Regions from separate parts of the Azospirillum sp. HJ39 genome, predicted to be linked through region 1. Evidence: predicted binding sites of a transcription regulator. Region 1 holds the regulator's gene; each other region holds the start of a gene.
The links. Region 1 encodes LexA, which represses DNA repair genes until DNA is damaged. Its sites were predicted from a motif close to ATGTTCTANTTTGGTTC; they were not measured.

Region 1 (7,174 bases):
CGCCTTCTCCCCGGCATTGTAGCCGGCCAGCGCCAGCGTCACGTCGCCCTGGAAATAGGCCAGCAGCCAGCGCAGGTACTTCACCCCGCCGGTGATGTTCTCGCGCGGGTCAAAGATGTCGCCGACGCCGAAGCGGTCTGCCGTGTCGGGGATCAGCTGCATCAGCCCGGACGCATCCTTCGGCGACACCGCGTCGGTCCGGAAGGCGCTTTCCGCCTGGATCACCGCCAGCACCAGCGCAGGGTCGACTCCGTATTTCGGAGCGATGGATTTTACCAGCGCCACCACCTCGGCCGGCGGCGGGCCGACCTCGCGCACCGGGGCGGCACCGGGCCGGCACCAGGGACGGATGCGCCCCATGCGCCCAGGGACATAGCTGACAAGCCGCTGCGCCTCTGGATGCCCACGCGAGGCGGCGGCCCGCAGCCAAGCGGTGCCGAGCCGCCGGTTCTTCGCCACGCCCTTGCCGAACAGGTAGCGGCGGGCCAGCCGATAGGCCGCGTTGGGGTCGCCCTGCTCGGCCAATTCGCAGTCGGTGGATTTCATCTTCAGGGAGGGCAGAGGCAGTTCAGCCACCGCGGCGGGCTTGGTAGCGGCTGCCGCAGCCATGGGCACCGATCCCAGCCCGGCGCCCCACAGCGCCGATGCTGCCAGCGATCCCATGACGACCCGACGAAACCGCACCCCCTGCCCTCCTCCTGCCCCCGCGTCATCCCGCGGGAGCCCGGAGTATGGTGATGCACCCTGCCGCCGACAAGGCCGGCAGCCCCAGCCGCCTTTATGGCCCGCGGCGGCGGCGGCCCTGCTTCTTCGGGGCGCCCTCCGGGATGCCGCGCCCCTGGCGGGCGCTGCTGATGCCGATGCTGCCGGGGGCCTCCAGTCCGAGATCCATCGCCTCCAGCCGGCGCAGCTCGTCGCGCAGCCGTGCGGCCTCCTCGAATTCGAGGTCGGCGGCGGCGGCACGCATGCGCTTTTCCAGGTCGGCGATGACGGTCTTGAGATTGTGGCCGACCAGTTCGGTGGCGTTCAGCCCGGTCTTCACCGTCACATGGTCGCCGCGCTCGAACACGCTTTCCAGGATGTCGCCGATCGCCTTCTTGACCGATTCCGGCGTGATGCCGTGTTCAAGATTATAGGCCATTTGCTTCTCGCGGCGACGCGCCGTCTCGTCGATGGCGTATTTCATGCTGTCGGTGATCTTGTCGGCGTAGAGGATTGCCCGTCCGTCGATGTTGCGCGCCGCACGGCCGATGGTCTGGATCAGCGAGGTCTTCGAGCGCAGATAGCCTTCCTTGTCTGCATCGAGGATCGCCACCAGCGCGCATTCCGGGATGTCCAGCCCCTCGCGCAGCAGGTTGATGCCAACCAGCACGTCATAAGCGCCGAGCCTCAGATCGCGGATGATCTCGATGCGCTCAAGCGTCTCCACGTCGGAGTGGATGTAGCGGACGCGCAGCCCCGCCTCGTGCATGTATTCGGTCAGCGCCTCGGCCATCTTCTTGGTCAGGGTGGTGACCAGCACGCGATAGCCCTTGGCGACCACCTCCTTGCACTCGCCGATCAGGTCGTCGACCTGGGTTTCGGTCGGACGGATGATCACCGGCGGGTCGATCAGGCCGGTCGGGCGGACCAGCTGCTCTGTGAAGACGCCGCCGGTGCGCTCCATCTCCCACGGGCCTGGGGTGGCGGAAACGAAGACGGTCTGCGGTCGCATCCCTTCCCATTCCTCGAACTTAAGCGGCCGGTTGTCCTTGGCGCTGGGCAGGCGGAAACCGTAGTCGGACAGCGTCGACTTGCGCACGAGGTCGCCGCGGTACATGCCGCCGATCTGCGGCACCATGACGTGGCTCTCGTCGACGATCAGCAGGGAGTCCTTGGGCAGATATTCGAACAGGGTCGGCGGCGGGTCGCCCGCGGCGCGGCCGGTAAGATAGCGGGAATAATTCTCGATGCCGGCGCAGGAGCCGGTGGCCGCCATCATCTCGATGTCGAAGGTGGTGCGCTGCTCCAACCGCTGGGCTTCCAGCAGCTTTCCCTCGGCGGCAAACTCCTCCAACCGGTCCTTGAGGTCCTTCTTGATCTGGGAAATCGCTTGGTTCAGCGTCGGCTTCGGCGTCACATAGTGACTGTTCGGATAGACACGCACCGCCTCCAGCGCCGCCAGCTTCTCGCCCGTCAGCGGGTCGATCTCGTGGATGCCCTCGATCTCGTCGCCGAACAGCGAGATGCGCCACGCCCGGTCCTCCATATGGGCCGGGAAGAGCTCCACCGTGTCGCCGCGCACGCGGAACAGGCCGCGGCCGAAGGCGGCGTCGTTGCGCTTGTATTGCAGCTCGGTCAGCTTGCGGAGCAACTCGGGCTGGGAGACAATCTCTCCCTTGCGCAAATCGACCGTCATTTCCGAATAGGTCTCGACCGAGCCGATGCCGTAGATGCAGGACACCGAGGCGACGATGATGACGTCGTCGCGCTCCAGCAGCGCCCGCGTCGCCGAGTGGCGCATGCGGTCGATCTGCTCGTTGATCGAGGATTCCTTCTCGATGTAGGTATCGGTGCGCGGGACGTAGGCTTCCGGCTGATAGTAGTCGTAGTAGGAGACGAAATACTCCACCGCATTGTTCGGAAAGAAGGATCTCATCTCGCCATAGAGCTGCGCCGCCAACGTCTTGTTCGGCGCCAGGACGAGCGTCGGGCGCTGCACCGTCTGGATGACATGCGCCATGGTGAAGGTCTTGCCCGACCCGGTGACGCCCAGCAGGACCTGATCGCGCTCACCCTGGCGCAGACCGGCGGTCAGCTCCTCGATCGCGTTCGGCTGGTCGCCCGACGGCGTGAAGTCCGACGAGAGGACGAATTGCTTCCCGGCTTCCAGCTTCGCGAGCGGCTTGGCGGGAATGGCGGAGAGGACTGGGCTTGCCATGGGACGGCATCCGGATCGGGAAGGAGGTACGGAACAGGAACCGATTATATGGCCGCCGCCCTGCCGTCTGTCGAGCCCTTGACCGCATCCCATTCCTGAGACGAGTGGCTAAATGTTCCATTTCCCGTCCCGCGAGGATGACGGGGGCTTGACGCGCGGCGGGAACCAAACTAGAACACGGGTCAACGTTTTGTATTTGTTCCATCTTCAGTCTGGCGACCGCCGGGAGGCATCCATGCTCACGCGCAAGCAGCACGAATTGCTGCTGTTCATCCACGAGCGGCTCGGCCAGGGCGGCGTCTCGCCGTCGTTCGACGAGATGAAGGACGCCCTGGGCCTGAAATCGAAGTCGGGTATCCACCGCCTCATCACCGGCCTCGAGGAACGCGGCTTCATCCGCCGCCTGCCTCACCGCGCCCGCGCGCTCGAGGTTCTGCGACTGCCCGAGGGGCTGGATGCCGCCCGGTCCCGTACGGCGTCCAAGCCGAAATTCCATCCCAACGTCATCAGGGGCGATTTCGCCTTCGTCGGCCGCGATGTGGCTCTACCCGCCCCGACTGCCGCGCCGGAAACGGTGCAGTTGCCGCTCTACGGCCGCATAGCCGCCGGAACGCCGATCGAGGCGTTGCGCGACAACAGCGCCTTCGTCGATATCCCGGTTTCCATGCTTACCGCCGGCGACCATTACGCCCTGGAGGTCTCCGGTGATTCGATGGTGGAGGCCGGCATCCTCGACCACGATACCGTCATCATCCAGCGCTGCGACGCGGCGGACAACGGCGCCATCGTCGTGGCTCTGGTCGACGAGGGCGAGGTGACGCTCAAGCGCCTGCGCCGCAAGGGCAACACCATTGCCCTGGAGCCGGCCAACGCCGCCTATGAAACCCGCATCTTCGGTGCCGACCGTGTCCGCGTGCAGGGCAAGCTTGTCGGGTTGGTACGGAAGTACTGACTGCTCGTCATCATGCGCATCCGGCCCTCCCCCGTTCGGCGGGGGAGGGCCGGATGCGCAGGTTCACCGCCCAGATCCCGACCAGGGACGCTCTCCCTGCCGACCGTCGGATGTCTCGATCCGAATTCCCTCGTCCGTGACCGTCAGCGTGTGCGCGCCTCCATGCCGCAGCGCCCAACGGTCGATCACCAGTCCGGCCCGGCAGCCGCGCGCCACCGCCGCCGTCACCACCGCGTCGGCGACGCCGCAATCCTCGTCCAGCGCATCCGCCAATCGCGGCAGGGCGATGATCTTCCTCCGCAGCCGGTACAGGCAGCCCCAGGCATCGCACGTCAGCGACGGGCCTCCTGCGCCGCCGACCCATCCGCCCGACGCCGGCCAGGGATCGGTCGCCGTCCGGTCACCATCCCGCTCCCTCCAGGTTTCGACGGTCCGTCCGCCGCCCTTGCCCGACGCGCTGAGACGCCCGTCCGGCATGCGCACCGCCACCACCGCCCCGTCCCCGGCGACCAGCACATCCGGCCGCGTCACCAGTGCCGGCGAGGCGAGGCCGGCCAGGATGGGCAACAGCCCGAGCCAGCGCCAGCGCCGCGTCCAGATGCAGAGCCACAGCCCGCCCGCCACCAGCGCCGCGAATCCTTCCACCGGCATCGCCGGCACGGTCAGGGAGGCCCAGGGCAACCGGCCGAACAGCTCCGCCGTCCAGATCACCGCCCGGTCGCCCCAATTCATGGCAATCACTGCCGGCGCCTCCGCCCCGAAGGGCATCAGCGCATAGGCGATCAGGCTCCAGGGCATGACCCAGAAGGACGTGATGGGAATCGCGATCAGGTTCGACAGCACGCCGTAGAAGGCGATCTGCTGGAAATGGAAAAGCGAGAACGGCAGGGTCGCCAGCGTGGCGACCACGCTGGTCAGCAGAATGCCGCCGACATAGAGCAGGCTGCGCACAAGCCATCCGGAATCGCGCCGTATCGCCGCCAGCCGCAGGCTGCCGCGTTCAAAGGCGGCGATCAGCCCCACCACCGCCGCAAAGGACATCTGGAAGCTAGGACCGAGCATCCCTTCCGGATCCAGGGCAATGGTGACCAGCCCGGCGAATGCCACCAGCCGCATGCTGAGCGGGTCGCGGTCCAGCATGATCGCTCCCATCACCAGCCCGGTCATCAGCACCGACCGCACCGTCGGCAGCGGCGCGCCGACCAGCATGGTATAGGCCAGCGCCGACAGGATGCCGAACAGCGCCGCGATCTTCTTGATCGGCCAGCGCAGCGCGATGTAGGGCACCGCCGCCAGCAAGGCCCGCACCACATAGAACAGGATGCCGGCGGCGATCCCGACATGCAGGCCGGAGATCGACAGCAGATGCGCCAGCCCGCTGTTGCGGAAGTCTTCCAGCGTCTCTTCGGGGATGCCGAACTCCTCACCGTTCAGCAGGGCCGTCGTGACGCTGGCCTCGACCGGATCGCCGATGGTGGCGGCAACCCGCTCCGCGATGGCACCGCGTGCCCGTTCGAAAACAAGGGCAACGGTGCTCCATCCGGTGACCGGCGGCGCTTCGATGGCTTCGACCGCGCTGGTGGCGAAGCCGACGCCTCCCAGTCCCATGAACCAGGCGCGGCGCTGGAAGTCGAAGGCCCCGGGTTCGGCCGGCGCCTGTGGCGGCGACAGGGTCGCACGCAACCGCACAAGCGATCCCGGAGCGGGCGGCGGGTGACGGTCGGACAACCGGATGCGCAGGGCGGCCGGCGTCTGCTCGGGCGCCAGCCGGCTGATCGACGGTGCATGCAGGGTCAGCCGCACCGCACCCGGTCGCCGCTCCACCGCCATCACCCGTCCGGTGACGGTCGCCGCCGTTATGCCGCGGGTCAATACCGGCGCCGCCACGCGCGTCGCATGGCCCTGCGCTACCAGGAATCCACCCACCATCGTCAACAGGGCCACCGTCACCGCCGCCGGCACGAAACGGCGACGCACGATCAGCAGCAGAATTCCAGCACCGCCCGCCGCGGCCAATCCGATCCACCAGGGCGGTTCCTGCATCAGCCCGAAATAGAGCGACGCCCCCACGCCGAAGGCGACCGGCAACCACAGCACCCAGCGTTCGCTTTCCGCCTCCGCAAGCGCCGCGAGTCGGCTTCGGATCCATGCCAGCGCACGACGCCAGCGCCCGCCGAATGACGGCGGACCATCGGTCTCCTCCTCCGGCCAGCCCGCGGCCGTCACCGGTAACGGATTCCAACCGCAGCAATGCCGCCCGCAAGCCTCTCCGCCATCCTCCATGCGCGCATCGCATTGCCTCCGAACCGGGTGGCTGTGTTAAACCACAGTGTCGTTACACCGGCGCATCATACCAGCGCCGAACCGGAAATTGAGAGACCGATGACCGTCGTCACCCGCTTCGCTCCGTCGCCCACCGGATTTCTTCACATCGGTGGCGGCCGTACCGCACTGTTCAACTGGCTGTACGCCCGCCGGATGGGCGGCACCTTCCTGCTGCGGATCGAAGACACCGACCGGCAACGGTCTACCGAGGCGGCGGTCGACGCCATCCTCGACGGGCTGAAGTGGCTGGGCCTGGATTGGGATGGCGAGGCGGTGAGCCAGTTCGGGCGGAAGGACCGCCATGCCGAGGTGGCGCACCGGATGCTGGCCGCCGGCAAGGCTTATCGTTGCTATTGCAGCCCGGAAGAACTGGAGGAGATGCGCGCCGCCCAGAAGGCTGCCGGCCAGCCGATGCGCTATGACGGCCGCTGGCGCGACCGCCCGGAGTCCGACGCGCCTGAGGGCGTGGCGCCCGTCATCCGCCTCAAGGCTCCGCAGGAAGGCCAGACCGTCCTCGACGATCTGGTCCAGGGCGAGGTCACGGTTCAGAATGCGCAGTTGGACGACCTGATCCTGCTGCGGGCCGACGGTACGCCGACCTATCTGCTGGCCGTGGTGGTGGACGACCACGACATGGGCGTGACCCATGTCATCCGCGGTGACGACCATCTGACCAACACCTTCCGCCAGATTCAGATCTTCAACGCGATGGGATGGGACCTGCCGCGCTTCGGCCACATCCCGCTGATCCACGGCTCCGACGGAGCCAAGCTGTCCAAGCGCCACGGCGCGCTCGGCGTCGACGCCTACCGCGACATGGGCTATCTGCCGGAGGCGGTACGCAATTACCTGCTACGGCTCGGCTGGTCGCATGGCGACGACGAGATCATCTCGACCGAACAGGCGATCGAGTGGTTCAACCTGGAGAGCATCGGCCGCTCACCGTCGCGCTTCGACTTCGCCAAGCTGGAAAATCT
Region 2 (7,174 bases), 1.2 Mb from region 1:
CGCTGTCGCGCCGCGGCTCCTTGCGCGCCTGGCCGTAGAGCGAGCGGAACTGCGGGTTCAGCACGATGCGGCGGCATTTCAGCAGCCACGCATTGCGCCACCACAGGGTCTTGGCCTGGCTCCAGGTGCCGTCCAGGACGATGACGCCCTCCAGGTCGTCCAGGATCTGGGCGCTGTCGCGCAGCGGCACGCCGTCCCGGTCGACCGCCGCCACCTCCGGCCGCGGACCGCCGCCCTCCTTCACCGGGCCGAGATAGAGCACGCCCCAGCGCTTGGGATCGACCTCCCGCCCCAGGATGCGCTTCAGGCCCGGCCAGCTCAGCCCGACCTTCACCATCGAATTGGCGAACTGCAGATGGGCGATCTGGGCGGTGCCCAGATTCTCCCGCTTTTCCTGCGGGTGCTGCAGGATCAGCAGGAAGACGCCGTTGTCGATGGGTTGAACTGCCTCGCAAATGCACAGGTGCTCAGGTTTCAGGCAGTTCGGGCAGAGGTCGGGTGCGGGGGCACTGTGCATGGGAGGTACGCATTCCTTGAAGAGGATTGGCCGCGAATATGGGTTGGAACGGCGCGGAAGGAAACACATCTCACACTAAGGACGACGATCGCGGATCGGAATGCGGTCGCCGCCACGGCGCGTACGACAGATCCCCCCCGTGTCATCCGAGTTCATGTGGGTTCAAGTGTGTTCGTATAAACCGTTTGTAGAGAGTTAGTCGTGTGTCATGGACCTCGTGTGACGCGTTTAACAGCTGGCCTGGAACTTGCGTATCCATAATCCAGGCAAACAGGACGACGGGTGGGCTCGGGAACGGCCTTGTCAGGCTGCCCCACGGTGCCATCCGGCGCTCAGAAGGAGACCTGCCATGCTGCCCGCCCACCTTGCCGACCGCCTGCTGAAGCAGCGCCGCGATGCCGACAGCGCGGAATTCGCCCGCCAGCTGCCGCTTCACGCGGACGATCCGCGCTGGATGACCGACCCGGAGGGGTCGGAACAGCCGGCCCGCCGCGAACCCGACTGGGCCGCCAGCTACTGACCGGCTCCTAGCGGCCGGCAGCCGCCGGGCGGAGATCCGACACAGGATCATGTCGCTTGTCGGACGTCGGCCAAAGGATCCGCCGGTCTTCGCCGCTCCGCCCGAGGTCGTCTCCGGCCTCGTGCCAGCCCTCTCCATCCCAGGCGAGGGTCCAGCGGCCCGGCCGGCCGCCCCGGCAGCGCTCCAGCGCGACGGTCCAGCGCGGCTCCCCCAATCCCGGCAGGCCGCCTCCGGCCGGGCGCGGGAACGCATCATCCTCTTCATCCAGGCTGGGTGCGGTGTCCAGACGCCAACGGGTGACGGCGGCGCTCAACCCTTCCGGCCGCCGGCCATCCCCCCGACTGCCCGATACTCCCCCTGCGCCCAAATCCAGCAGGAGGCCGGTCACGCCCGACGACTCGGCGGCGAGTTGCAGCCGACGGCTCGCGGTCAGGCTCAGCCCCGACAATTCGCCCAGCACCACCGACAGGGCGGAGCAGCGCAACGCCTCCTCCATCGCCCACAGCGCGTCGGCCGTCCGCACCGCCCGCACCGCCAGCAGCCGGTCCGGCGTCAGCCCATAGACCGCCAGACCGGGGGCATAGAGGTCGCGCCCACGCAGAATCCACAAGGCCGGCGCCTTCGGCGTCGCCAGCCGGGCCAGCAGGACCGCGGCGAAGCCGGTACCCGCCCCCGGTTCCTCCGACGCCACCGCATGCAGGCAGCCCAGCGGCAGGCCGCCATCGGGCAGATGGGTGTCGATCGACCCGATTCCGAACGACAGGGTCCGCCCCCCCTCCCCGCCCGCCCCTTCCATCCGCCGGATGCGCGCCCGCAGATCGGCCAGCACACCGGCACGGTCGCGCGGCGCAACCTCCGCGGGGATGGAAGAAGGCGGCAGGGCAGGCATGACCAGGCTCATGACCCAGCTCCTCTCGACAGGCATATGTTCCTGATATGTTCTATCACGAAGCCTTGCCGAGGGGGAGTCTGAGACTCCTGTCCCGTTGGATGCCCGGAAGCGGCCGGATCGGTTGGCGCCCGATCAATTGGCGATCGGGGTGGCGCCGATCTTGCCGCGCGGGGCGGCCTTGATGGTCGGGCCGGCATTGTCGGCCGGCTTCGCCAGGGTGGTGGAGGTACCGCGGCTGCCGCGCGGCGTGCTGCCCTTCAAGCTCAGCAGATGCAGCCGGACATAGGCGGTGGAGCCGCCGGCCTTCACCGCGACCCAGTCGCTGTTGCGCACCCTGCCCAGCGTGGTCACCGCCTGCCCGGTCCCCAGCGTGGCAACGACCCCCGACCCGGCGGAAGGCTGCGCATGGAGCGGGGTCGGCTTGTCCACCTGCCATTCCCCATAGATCGGCTCCAGCCCGGTCCCGGTGTCGGGTGCGGTGCGCACGGCCGGCGGATTGGGGATGCGCTGATACGGCATGCAGCCGGGGACCGCCAGCACGGTCAGGGCCACCATCAGCGGAAGGGTACGCACACGCCGGATCATCGCTCACCTTGAAGGGATCGGTGCTTGGCAGAAGGCCGAAGGGGGCCGGGGAAAGGCCGCGGACCTTCGGCGCGACCATACAGGAGGCGGGGACCTCTTCGCCACCGCAGCGCAACCAGGGTCGCCATGCGCTTTTTGGGACGGGCGGCCCGGGTCTGGAAATTTGCCGGAAACCCGATCTTTTCCACATCCGCCCCGCGCAGGACTCCGCCCCGGCTCCGCGTATCTTGACCATCGAGACGCCCGAGACAGTCGCAGGACGTCCGCGCCAAGACGGCAGTCCATAACGACCGCGCACCTCACGGGGACATCCGGCCATGATTTCCTCCCTCGGCAGTTCCAGCAGCGCAGCGACGCTCCAGAAATTCTTCTCCAAGGCGGATGCCAACAGCGATTCGTCGCTGTCCAAGGACGAACTGCTGAGCGCGCTCGAAGGCACTTCGGCCTCGTCCGACAGTTCCAAGCTCTCCTCGGCGGTCGACAGTCTGGTCGGCAGCCTGGACAGCGACAAGGACGGGTCGCTCAACGCGACGGAGTTCAGTTCCTTCTCCAGCCAGTTCGACTATGGCAGCGGCAGCGCCCTGCTGGCGGCACAGGAGCAGGCGGGCGCGATGCAGCAGCAGTTCGCGCAGAACCTCTATTCCAGCCTGGACAGCGACAGCAGCGGCGGCATCGGCGCGGACGAACTGTCCTCCGCCCTGACCTCCGCAGGGCAGACCGACACCGACGCCTCGTCGCTGTTCAGCAGCCTCGACAGTGACGAGGACGGATCGATCTCGGAAGACGAGCTGACCAGCGCGCTGGAAGAGGCCGACGCCAACCGTCCGCCGCCCCCGCCGCCGCCCGCCAACGACAGCGGGACGGCCGCGGCTTCGGACAGCGAGTCCACCGCCGCCGCCACGTCGACCACGTCCTCTTCGACATCCTCGTCGTCGTCGGCCTCGGGCGGCACGGCGGCTGCGGGCGGCACGACCAGCTACGACCCGCTGGACACCAACCAGGACGGCTATGTCTCGGAAGAGGAGAAGAGGGCTGCCTATGGCGGGAACACGCAGCAGCAGACGGGCGGCGTGACCTCCAACCGCCTCAGCGGCGACATGCTGCGGACATTGATGCAGGGCATCAACGAGGTTGCCGCGTAGCCTTGTGGGTTCGGATGCGCGGCACGGGGAAAGGCGGTCGGCGGGTGGCGCCGGCCGCCTTTTCTTTTCAGGGATACCGGCGGAGAGGCCCCGCCGTCTTCAAATCAACCGGCCTCACACCGCCCGGCTGTGCCGCCCGGCGCCCTTGGACAGGTGGGTATCGAAACGGGCGGCGACGATGCGCATCAGCGGACGGGCGCTTTCCGGCACATGGACGCGCCGCCCCTCCACCACCGCGACGCCGTCGGCGACCAGATCGGCCATGCCGGCCAGCTCCGGCTCGAAGGCGTCCTCGCTCAGCCCATGGGCGCGGGCAACGGCGGCGGTGTCGACCGACAGGTCGCACATCAGCCGCATGATCAGGTCGCGGCGCAGCCGGTCGTCGTCGGTCAGCGCGATGCCCTTGCCGGTGGGCAGGCGTCCTTCCTCGACGGCGGTGGCGTACTGGTCGAAGGGGACGGCATTCTGGACATAGCCCTGCGGCAGCGCGCCGATGGAGGACGCGCCGAAGCCCAGCAGCACCTCGGCGTCGTCGGTGGTGTAACCCTGGAAGTTGCGGCCCAGCCGCCCTTCCTCCTGCTGCACCGCCAGCTCGTCGCCGGGACGGGCGAAATGGTCGAGGCCGATGGCGCTGTAGCCGGCGGCCGACAGCGTGTCGGCGATGGCGGCGAACTGCTCCCAGCGGCCGAGCGAGTCGGCCAGCACCGACTCGTCGATCTTCTTTTGATGGGTCTTCATCCATGGCACATGGGCATAGCCGAAGACCGACAGCCGGTCGGGCGCCATCTCCAGCGCGATTTCGGCGGAACGGGTGACGCTCTCCACCGACTGGTGCGGCAGGCCGTACATCAGGTCGAGGTTGACGCTGGCGATGCCGGCCTCCTGCAACCACGCCAGCGCCTGTTCGGTCACGGCGCGCGGCTGGACGCGGTTGATCGCCTCCTGAACGGTGGCGTCGAAATCCTGCACGCCCAGCGAGGCGCGGTTGACACCGGCGCGGCCCAGCGCCGCCGCCATCTCCGCCGTCAGGGTCCGGGGATCGATCTCCACCGCCAGTTCGGCGGCGGCGGCGACGTCGAAGCGCGAGCGCAGCAGCGCGATCATCGCCTCGAAATCGTCGGGCGCCATCATGGTCGGGGTGCCGCCGCCGAAATGGATGTGGCGCACCGCCAGCCGGCCGGGGATGCGGTCGGCCACCATGGCGATCTCGCGGCGCATATGGCCGAGATACTCGGCGATTGGGGCATAGCGCGCGACGATTTTGGTGTGGCAGCCGCAGTACCAGCACATCTTCTGGCAGAAGGGGACATGCAGGTAGAGCGAGCCGGACCGCGTCGGCTCGACCGCTTCCAACCAGCCGCCATAAACGTCGCCGGTCACCTCGGGCGTGAAGTGCGGCGCGGTCGGGTAGCTGGTGTAACGCGGCACCCGCAGCCCGTCATATTTGGCGAGCAGCGCGGCATCGACACCATGGATACGGGACGGGGCGGCGGGGGCCGGCGAAACGGCCGCGCGAGCCAGGGGGGCGGAGATGGCGTTCATGAGCGACAGAGTGCCGCAGCCTCTCCGCCCCTGCCTTGATCCACGTCAAGACCGCAGATGCCGCGGCCTTACCGCCTCGCCGCAGCACCGGCAAGACGCTGCTCCAGATGCTCGTGCAGCAGGTCGAGGTTCATCCGGTTGGCCTTGAAGGCGACGTCGAACACCGTGCCGATCACCGGGACGGAACCGAGCGCCCAATCCACCGCGACGTTGAAGGCCATGCGGGCCAGAAGCGTCTTGGGCAGGTCGAAGCGGGCGGCCTCCAGGATGATGTAGGCGGATACCACCGCGGTCGCCGTGTCGCCCGCCACCGGCACCAGGCTGGCGATGCCGTCGAGGCCGACCGGTATGCGGGTGAAGGGAATGCGCCAGCGGCTGTCCATCAGGCGAGACAGGCGGCGCAGCCGCTCCAGCCGCTGGAAGTCGATGGGGACCGAGCCGCGGGCTTCGCCCGGCGGGGGAGGTTCCGTGACGCTGCGTCGGCGTGTGCGGATGGCGTCGATCATCGCGTGTCCCCCGATCTGTCGGTCCCGCGCCGGCCGCGCGAATTCCCGCAAGGGAAGAACCCGCCACGGCCCCGCGGGTTCCACGGCCCAAAGCAGGTTTTCGGACTCCGCCCACAGATGGGCGGGCTGGAGAAACCTGCTCAGCGCACAGCCACCGCCGCCCGCGCCCGTCTCGTGCCGGCGACATGCAGCAGCGCGTAACCGACCAGCGCCGACGCCAGCGAGCCGGTGAGCACGCCCAGCCGCACCGCGACCGCGTGCTCCGGATCGGCGAAGGCGAGTGTGCCGATGAACAGGCTCATGGTGAAGCCGATGCCGGTCAGCACGGCGACCCCATAGACCTGGCCCCAACTGGCGCGGGCCGGCCGCTCGACCACCCCGACATGCACGGCGATCCAAACCGCCAGGAACACCCCCGCCTGCTTGCCCAGGAACAGGCCCAGCGCGATGCCCAGCGGCACCGGCTCCAGCAGGCTGGCTGGGGTGATGCCGTCCAGCGGCACGCCGGCATTGGCCAGCGCGAAGACCGGCATGATGAGAAAGGCGACCCAGGGATGCAGCGCATGCTCCAGGCGATGAAGCGGCGCCTCCTCCTCCGTCCGCCCGGCTTCCCTCTGTTCGCCGGCGGGACCGGCACCGCGGAGCGGGATGGCGAAGGCCAGCACCACGCCGGCCAGCGTGGCATGGATGCCCGATTTCAGCACGCACACCCACAGCACCAGCCCCAGCACCAGATAGGGCGCCAAGGATCGCACACCCGCCCGGTTCAGCAGCCAGAGCCCCAGCGCGGAGGCCGCCGCCAGGGCGAGCGCCAGCGGCACCAGCCCGTGGCTGTAGAAGATGGCGATGATCACGATGGCGCCCAGATCGTCCATGATCGCCAGCGCCAGCAGGAAGACCCTCAGGCTGCCCGGCACCCGGTTGCCCAGCAGGGCCAGCACGCCGAGCGCGAAGGCGATGTCGGTCGCCGCCGGAATGGCCCAGCCCTGCAGGGCACCCGGCTCCGCCTGCGCGAACAGGCAATAGACCAGGGCGGGGACCGCCATGCCGCCCAAGGCCGCGATGCCCGGCAGCATCGCCTTGGCCGGGCTCGACAGTTCGCCGTCCAGAACCTCCCGCTTGATCTCCAGCCCGACCAGCAGGAAGAAGATCGCCATCAGCCCGTCGTTGATCCACAGGATCAGCGGCTTGTCCAAACCGATGCCGCCGGCCGTCACCGCAACCTTCATCGCCAGGATCGCATCATACAGCGGGGCCGCCGGCGAATTCGCCCACAGCAGGGCGAGGACGGCCGCAATCATCAGGACCACGCCGCTGGCGCTTTCGGTCTGCAAGAAGGTGGCGAGGCGTCTCAGCGTCATCGCGTCTCGTCTTTCCGGATTATGGATCAAGCGGAAGAGATAAGCCCGCAACGCCACCTTTGAAAGACGCCAGCCCCGCCGCCAGCGTCGAATTGACGCGTTTTCGTCG
Region 3 (7,174 bases), on a different replicon from region 1:
GCCGGAGCACCGCCTGGACCTTCTCCGGCACGCCATCGGGATAGCGGTCGGCAACGGCCGACCAGGTCAGCTGCTCCAACGACTGCTGCGCCGTCAGGCCGGGCGAACAGACCTCCTCGGGATATTGGTACTGGAGTTCGGACAGGCAGAGGCGGCAGCGGTCGACGATCTCCAGCGTGCGAGCCACCGCCTCCGGGTATTTGGCGAACAGGCGCGCCATCTCGGCTGGTGGCTTGAGGTGGCGGTCGGCGAAGCGCTCCTTCTTGAACCCGGCATCGTCGATGGTGCATCCCTCGCGGATGCAGGTGACGACGTCCTGCATGATCCGGCGCTCCGGCGCGTGATACAGGACGTCGTTGGTCGCCACCGTCGGCACGCGCTGCGCGGCCGCCATTGCCGTCAGAAGATGCAGGCGCATGGCATCTCCCGGCCGCCGTCGGAGCGTCAGCGCCATGTAGCAGCGGCCGGGATAGATCCGGCGCAGGCGCTCCAGCTGCCGGGCGCAGTGCTCATCCGCATTGTCCGGCACCAGGATAGCAAGCAATCCCTCAGCCCATCCGGGGAGATCCTCCCAGGTGAGTTCGCAGGCTCCTTTGCCAGCCCGGGCCTTGCCGACGGTCAACAGGCGGCAGAGACGTCCATAGCCAGCCCTGTTCATTGGGAACAGCAGCAGGGCCGTGCCGTCGGTCAGATCGACCCGGCAGCCGACCACCAGCCGCACGCCGGTCTGCCGGGACGCTTCATAGGCGCGCACGATGCCCGCCAGCGAGTGCCGGTCGACGATGCCGAGTGCCGGGATGCCCAAAGCCGAGGCCTGCGCGAACAACTCCTCCGGGGATGAGGCGCCGCGCAGGAAGCTGAAGTGGGTGGTCACCTGGAGCTCCGCGTATGCAGCGCTCGAGGAGCCAGGACGACAATCCGCCCCGGTCATCCGAACAGCCCATGGATGAACCACCGCATCGGACCGATGTCCGGGGATCCTTCCCAGGACCTGTAGAGCCAGAAGCGCTCGCCTGCATGGTCCTCGACGGCGTAGTAGTCGCGCGCGGCCGCCGTCTCGCGATCTCGTCGCCACCATTCGCCATGGATGCGCTCTGGGCCGTCGGCTCGCTTGATGAGCCGTCGCACGCCCCGCCAGGTGAAGGCCATCGGCGGGTGATCAGGCATCAGGGCCAGCGTCTCGATGGGCTCCGGCGGCGACAAAAGCCGTCCCGGCCGTGGCCATTGCGTCGGCCAGCCAGTCGGCACCGGCGGTGCCAGGGCCGGGATGCGTATAACCGACCGCTCGGGGACATCGCTCTCCACCGGTGCGCACCGATAAAGCCGGTTATGGCCGATTCGGTTGCCTAGGACATCCACCAGCCCGGCAATGGAGGCCGTGTCATCGGTCGGCACGAGATCGGCTCCGGCGGCGAGCAGGCGGCCGACCTCCTCGGCCGTCAGGGGCTCGGCAAGCGTGGCCGTCAAGATGGCAGCCTCAATGCCGAACCCAGGGTCGACCTTATCGACACGCTCGGCCAACAGACGGATGAGGTGCGCCGCGCTGCGGACCGGCTTGGCCGTTCCGACCCGGATGGCCTGCATCGTGCCGTCAACCCGATGCCAGAGCAGGTCCAGCGTTCTGGCGCCCAGCCCCCGTTGCTCCAGCTGCTCGCTGAGGTCCGTCACCAGCGCCACGATGACGGCCTGGAGTGCCTCAGCCGTGCTGATGGGTTCGACCAGGCTGCGGCGCGCCTGGACGGCTTCGGTTGCGACGACAGGCACAATCGGCTCAGCGATGCGGCCGAAGACTTGGTCCAGCCGTCGGCCAGGCAGCGAGCCGAACCGATGGGCCAGCGGCGCGCGAGGTGTTGCCTCCAGGTCACCGATGGTCTCGAAGCCCAGGCGTCGTAGTTCCATGGCCATCTCTGGCGGCAGCCGCAGGGCGGCCAGCGGCAGGGTGGACACGACCTCCAGCGCATCGTCGACTATACACACCGGGCAGTGGCCGAAGCGCGCGATGGCATTGGCGGCGCCCGGCGTACCGGCGACCGCGGCCCGTGAGGCGACGCCCATTCCGGCGAGGCGGCCGACCAGGTCATCGAGCAGCGGGCGCTCGCCGCCGACCAGATGGCTGGCGCCGGTGATGTCGATCCACAGGCCGTCCGGCGGGTCCACGGCAACCATCGGGCTGTAACGTAGCGCCCACAGAGCCAGCTGGTGCAGTCCTTCGGCGTCGGCCTCGGGATCCGCCGCATCGGCAACCGTTAGGTCCGGCACCATTGCCCGCGCATGGGCGAGCGGGATACCCCGGCGCAGGCCGAGCCTGTGGGCGGCCATGTCCACGGCCGTGATGACGCGCTGGGCGCCGGTCGACGCGATGACGAAGGGCTTGTCGGGCGGCTCGTCGGCGTCAGGCGCCGATCCGGAGCCCAGCCTGCCGCGGCGGTTCTTCGACGAGCGTGCCCTGGCGCGAAGCCGATCCGTCGGCCAGGTTGGCAAGTAGACCGAGACGACCCTCCTCATCACAGCCCTCCATGTCCCACTCACCGGTCCCACCGCCACGACACCTCACCAGTTCCACCCGCCATCGCCTTCGGCCGATACCCGGCGCTGGCAGCGGGCTGGATGGCAGGGCCGAGATCCGCCAACGGGTGACGGCGGCCGTAGGCTGGCCCACCTCGGCTGCTGCCGCGGCTGGGCTGCGCCACCGGCGCAGGATGATGGCTGTGACCCCAGAGTGCTCCGCCGCGATCTGCATGCGTCTGGACGCCACCATGGGCAGCTTGGCGAGCTCGCCGACCACGGCTGCCAGCCCGCGGTGGTGCAGGCCTTCCTCGACCAGCAGAGGCAGCATCCTCTCGTCCGGAGCTTCGGCGTAAATGACCCGGTTTGGGTTAAGGCCGACCTGGGAGAGCGCCGGGGCGAACAGGTCCGATGCCCGCAGGCACCAGAGCACCGGTCCCGTCATCCTGGACAGGATGCCTGCGACGAACAGGGTGGCCGCCGCAGCGTGGATCACGCCCAGGTCTCCGCCCTCGGCCACCTCGTGCATGGCCCCCAACGCCAGCCCGCCGCTTGGCAGCCGATCGTCGACCTCAGCGAACCCGAACGGCAGCACGCGCTTGACGCGCTGCCCGCCGCGCTCCAACTGGCGGATGCGGTTACGCAGGTCCTGAAGGGCAGGTCGAGGGGGCTGATCAGGATACATGTCTCTTAGGACAGGCCGGGGAGGATTATGTTCCCTTTTTGTTCCTCATAAGACGGACATGAGTCAAGGCCAAGCCTGTGTCGTCCATATTTCAGGCAACGGCGTCAGGCTTCCCCGTATCACTGGGATGAACATGGAGGCAGCTTCAGGAGCAGAATCCCGGCGCGAACCGCCAGATCTCGAGCAGGAAGCCGGTGAACGGGCGTCCACGGTGGATGCGGGGGAGCCAGCTGACGCGGGGATGCAAGGCGAAGAGGGCGCGCGGAACATCGCTGACGGGTTGCCGGGTATCGAGCGACTCGGGCATTGCACCGGGGTAGACGGGCTGCGTTGATCGGGCCTTGGCCTGCGTGTGCCGGAGGCCAGCCGCCTTTTCGACGGCTGGCCTCCCATGATTCAGGCGGCTTCCTGATCCAGCTGACCGTCCACACCCCGTCCACGCCTCCGGCCGTTCGTGCGTCCCAGGCCGATCTGGAGTGCCAGCTTGCTGCGGCTCTCCGCGTAGTTCGGCGCCACCATCGGGTAATCCGACGGCAGGCCCCATTTGGCCCGGTACTCGTCGGGTGACATGCCGTAGGTCGACCGCAGGTGACGCTTCAGCATCTTCAGCTTCTTGCCGTCCTCGAGGCAGACGATGTAGTCGGGCGTGATGGATCGCCTAACCGGGACGGCCGGGGTCAGCGGCGCTTCGGGTTCGCGGTGCTCCGGCTTGCCGACCCCCGCAAGGGCGGCGTGAACGGCCTTCACCAGGTCCGGGAGTTCCTGCACCTGCACGTGGTTGCTGCCGACGTAGGCGGTGACGATCGCCGACGTCATCTCCAGAAGATCGCCCGGCGCTGGCGTGTTCTCGTTGATCTGGTCCATGATCGATATCCCGTACTGAGAGTTTGCGCCTAGTATGGACGGCTACGAGGGGTTCAGTGGATTACGCTCACCGGCCACCCCAATAGACCGTCTATGTAACTATGGTCGGTCAGCCCGCAGAGAAGCGCAAGAGGTTATTTGCCGATGCGGAAGCGAATATTTCCCGGGACAATATAGGTTGGAATTATGCCGAGCAAGCCGTCCCAGAACACCTCTACATACCGTCCCGTAGGGGGGCTATGCGTCACCTATCTCAGATGTAGCCCCAGTCAACGGTTCACGTCATTCGGTCCGGAGCCTGCGAAATCGTGCTCCCCTCAACCAGTACGGCAAGGCTGCATGGCCCTCCGTCGGCCGCGTCCCGTCGGACATGCCTTGGCATAGAGGAAAGGCAGGCGGGGCATTCGCGCGCCAGCCGTCGAATGGGATTATTGCCAGCTTCCTGGGGGGTGCTCCCCGAGCGGTCGTGGCAGACCGGGAATCATGTCATCGGCAAGCTGGTATTGCGCTCCGGCACGGGGCCGAGGGCGCCCGGAAGTCCTTTAGAGTCAATGATTCTACCGGTTTTCTCTGACTAAGTGACTGAAGAAGCACGAGAAAATCTGAGCTAATCACAAATGCGCGTCTAGCCTGACGACGGTACGGGCTGATTTCGCAGGGCGCAGAACAGGGCAGCCGAGAGGCCAGGAGGGGCGACCGCGCCGAGGTGGAACGGTCGCCTTCCACCAGATGATTGCCGCAGGCCGGGGCTACAGAGACCTGCGGTGGAGGGCCGCCGTGCCGGGCCCCGGCCAGAAGTGGGCCACGCTGCCGCCGAACTTGAAGAACGGGAAGAGGCCGACGAGGAAGAGGATGAACCCAGCCTGTGCGGATCCGTTGTCGCCAGTGGCGACGGAGAACGCGATCAGCGCGGCGGCGACAATCAGCAAGCCGAAGGTGAGGCCGAGCGAGACGTGCCAACTGCTGCGGATCAGATCGATGTCCGAGTGGATGGGACCGCCCTGCTCTTCGAGCGCGTAGATGAGGAGGTATCCCTTGAGGTGGAGCGTCACCCGGCGCCCTTCCTCCGGGCGCTGGAGGAGGCGGCACAACGCCGCCTCGACGTTCCGGTAGGCTGTGATGGCTGGGACGTTGACTATCTTGCCGTTGTCCTGCCTGAGCGTGATGTAGTTGTACTTCATCCCACCGCGATGGGAGACCGATGGGCCGTAACCCTCGAGAGTTCCGGAAATTCTTTTCACGAATGACCTCTACCCGATTGCGGAGTACCAGCATGGAAAGTTGAAAATGCGCAGCCCTCAACGTGGCTCCTGAGCGGTGAGGGGAAGCCAGAATGCCGCTTCTAAACCGTCATTAGCGCCCGCACCCTGCTCGGCGTCGGCCGATCTATGAGTGCGCAGACAAGCATGATGGCCGGGATCACCAACGTCAGGGACGTAACCAGAAATGCGAGAGTGAACCAGAGCCAGTAGGTGGCTACGGCGTCCCCGACGGCGTCTCGCAGGGTTCCGTCCTCTGAGCGCATGCCAATCACTGTTCCACGCCAGAGGTACCATGTTCCCCAGACGCCCGGCTGGATAAAAGAAAGAGGAGGCCCGCATGCCTCGATATTATTTATAGTCTCAATGGATCCGTCTTCTTTTCGAAAAGATATATGATAGAATTTTGTCATGTTACCTTTGATAATACTATTTCCGACGCTGTCAACAATACCGTAAATCTTCTTAATCTTCAGCATCGTGCGTCTCTTCGAAGCTATCGCTAGTAAACAGAGAATGGAAAATTACTCGGGCATCCCGAAGCGCACACGCGGCCTCAGGTCGGCTTCCCTGACGTAGCCGCTCTTGTCCTTGTGGTCCGCGCGGAGCCAGCCCTTGGGCAGGCGGCAGTCCTTCTTGGTTTCCAGCACGGCAACGGCGGCGACCGGATCGATCTTGGTGACGACCGGCGCGCCGTCCCGGGGCTCGGCATACAGCTTCGCGCCCTGGGCCCCGTCGTAGATCTCGGCGCCCCTGCCGATGGGGCAGTCGAAGGCGAAGACGGGCGCGGACACCACGCTCAACGCCGCGCAAAGAACGATCCTACGCACGCCTAACTCCTGGCTGATCTCAAGCCCGAGCTTGCTACCACAGGAATCCTTTATGAAACGTAAGGACACCTGTATGGACCAAGGGGCCTGGGGCGCGGCAAACCGGTCCCATGCAAGGATTCGGTCAAAGATTGCGGGCGCGTGCCCAGGCGCTGGGGCTGAGCGACGCCGAGGTGGCACGCCGAAGCGGGCTCAGCGAGCAGCGCTATGGCAACTATGTCCGTGACGCTCACGAACCCGACCTGGAGACGCTTGTCACCATTGCCAGGACCCTGGGGGCAACGCTCGACAGTCTTCTCCTCGGCAGCCAAGCAGAACAAGGATTGGATCCGGTGCGCGCCTCGCTGGAAACACGACTGATTTCCGCCTCACGCGCCTTGGACCTTGCTGATCTGAAGATTGCAGTCGGTCAGATCGAGTTGGCAGTTCAGCACCGTCGGGTTGACCCCGGCCCCAGCTAACGCGGGTGTCCCTTCTGCGAGGCGCTGCGACGAGTTCTTGTCAACATTCCGTCGGCTTCGATGACCGTGTCGGCTATGGGAACAAGGAATCCTGTAGGGCGACGGAGCCGTTTGAAGGCACTGGCGCTCTCCAGCGCAGGAACACCGTTCGACCCGCTACAGAAGAGCAGCTGCCGTCACGGCAAGCGCGGCCGCCAAAGTAACGGCTGGCCAAGCGAGCCGCGGATGTTTCGGGCAGGCCCAAGACCGCCAATAACCCGTAGCGCCGACGGCGATCCTACCCACGCAGATGAGGGTCAGCAGGAATCCGGCCAACCCGATCACGCAGAGCAACAGGACGTCGTTGTGCGAGGGCGGCAGGCCGGTCGGCATGAAGATCGGCGCGATCATCGAGCCGAGGACGAGCATGGTGCCCCAGGCTGCGGTGAGCATGGCCGCCGACGTGCCGCCGGTCCAGGCAATGCAGCGGAGGAGAGGGGACGTCGTCATGGTTCAGCGCTCCGCAAGCTGATGGTGTCGTTCGAGTCGGCCTTCCGACGTACCGGCTGCTTCGTTGCCGAGTTCTTCGAG

Region 2: the regulator LexA is predicted to act here: its motif matches at 1,963-1,979, upstream of ABMY26_RS27155 (ImuA family protein).
Region 3: the regulator LexA is predicted to act here: its motif matches at 3,218-3,234, upstream of ABMY26_RS33870 (ImuA family protein).

Annotation. Positions count from the first base shown of each region.
Region 1 is NZ_CP167911.1:1,708,911-1,716,084, forward strand. Features, by position in the region: gene ABMY26_RS21350 (lytic transglycosylase domain-containing protein) at 1-684, opposite strand, end outside; gene uvrB (excinuclease ABC subunit UvrB) at 779-2,920, opposite strand; gene lexA (transcriptional repressor LexA) at 3,156-3,872, shown strand; gene ABMY26_RS21365 (ComEC/Rec2 family competence protein) at 3,936-6,098, opposite strand; gene gltX (glutamate--tRNA ligase) at 6,255-7,174, shown strand, end outside.
Region 2 is NZ_CP167911.1:2,901,580-2,908,753, forward strand. Features, by position in the region: gene ABMY26_RS27145 (tRNA-uridine aminocarboxypropyltransferase) at 1-517, opposite strand, end outside; gene ABMY26_RS27150 (hypothetical protein) at 867-1,037, shown strand; gene ABMY26_RS27155 (ImuA family protein) at 1,045-1,938, opposite strand; gene ABMY26_RS27160 (SH3 domain-containing protein) at 2,062-2,502, opposite strand; gene ABMY26_RS27165 (EF-hand domain-containing protein) at 2,832-3,656, shown strand; gene hemN (oxygen-independent coproporphyrinogen III oxidase) at 3,771-5,198, opposite strand; gene ABMY26_RS27175 (DUF4112 domain-containing protein) at 5,267-5,704, opposite strand; gene nhaA (Na+/H+ antiporter NhaA) at 5,845-7,065, opposite strand.
Region 3 is NZ_CP167913.1:533,301-540,474, forward strand. Features, by position in the region: gene ABMY26_RS33860 (error-prone DNA polymerase) at 1-931, opposite strand, end outside; gene ABMY26_RS33865 (DNA polymerase Y family protein) at 928-2,505, opposite strand; gene ABMY26_RS33870 (ImuA family protein) at 2,393-3,190, opposite strand; gene ABMY26_RS33875 (MucR family transcriptional regulator) at 3,587-4,054, opposite strand; gene ABMY26_RS33880 (hypothetical protein) at 4,804-5,235, opposite strand; gene ABMY26_RS33885 (hypothetical protein) at 5,397-5,792, opposite strand; gene ABMY26_RS33890 (SH3 domain-containing protein) at 5,838-6,143, opposite strand; gene ABMY26_RS33895 (helix-turn-helix domain-containing protein) at 6,275-6,604, shown strand; gene ABMY26_RS33900 (hypothetical protein) at 6,761-7,093, opposite strand.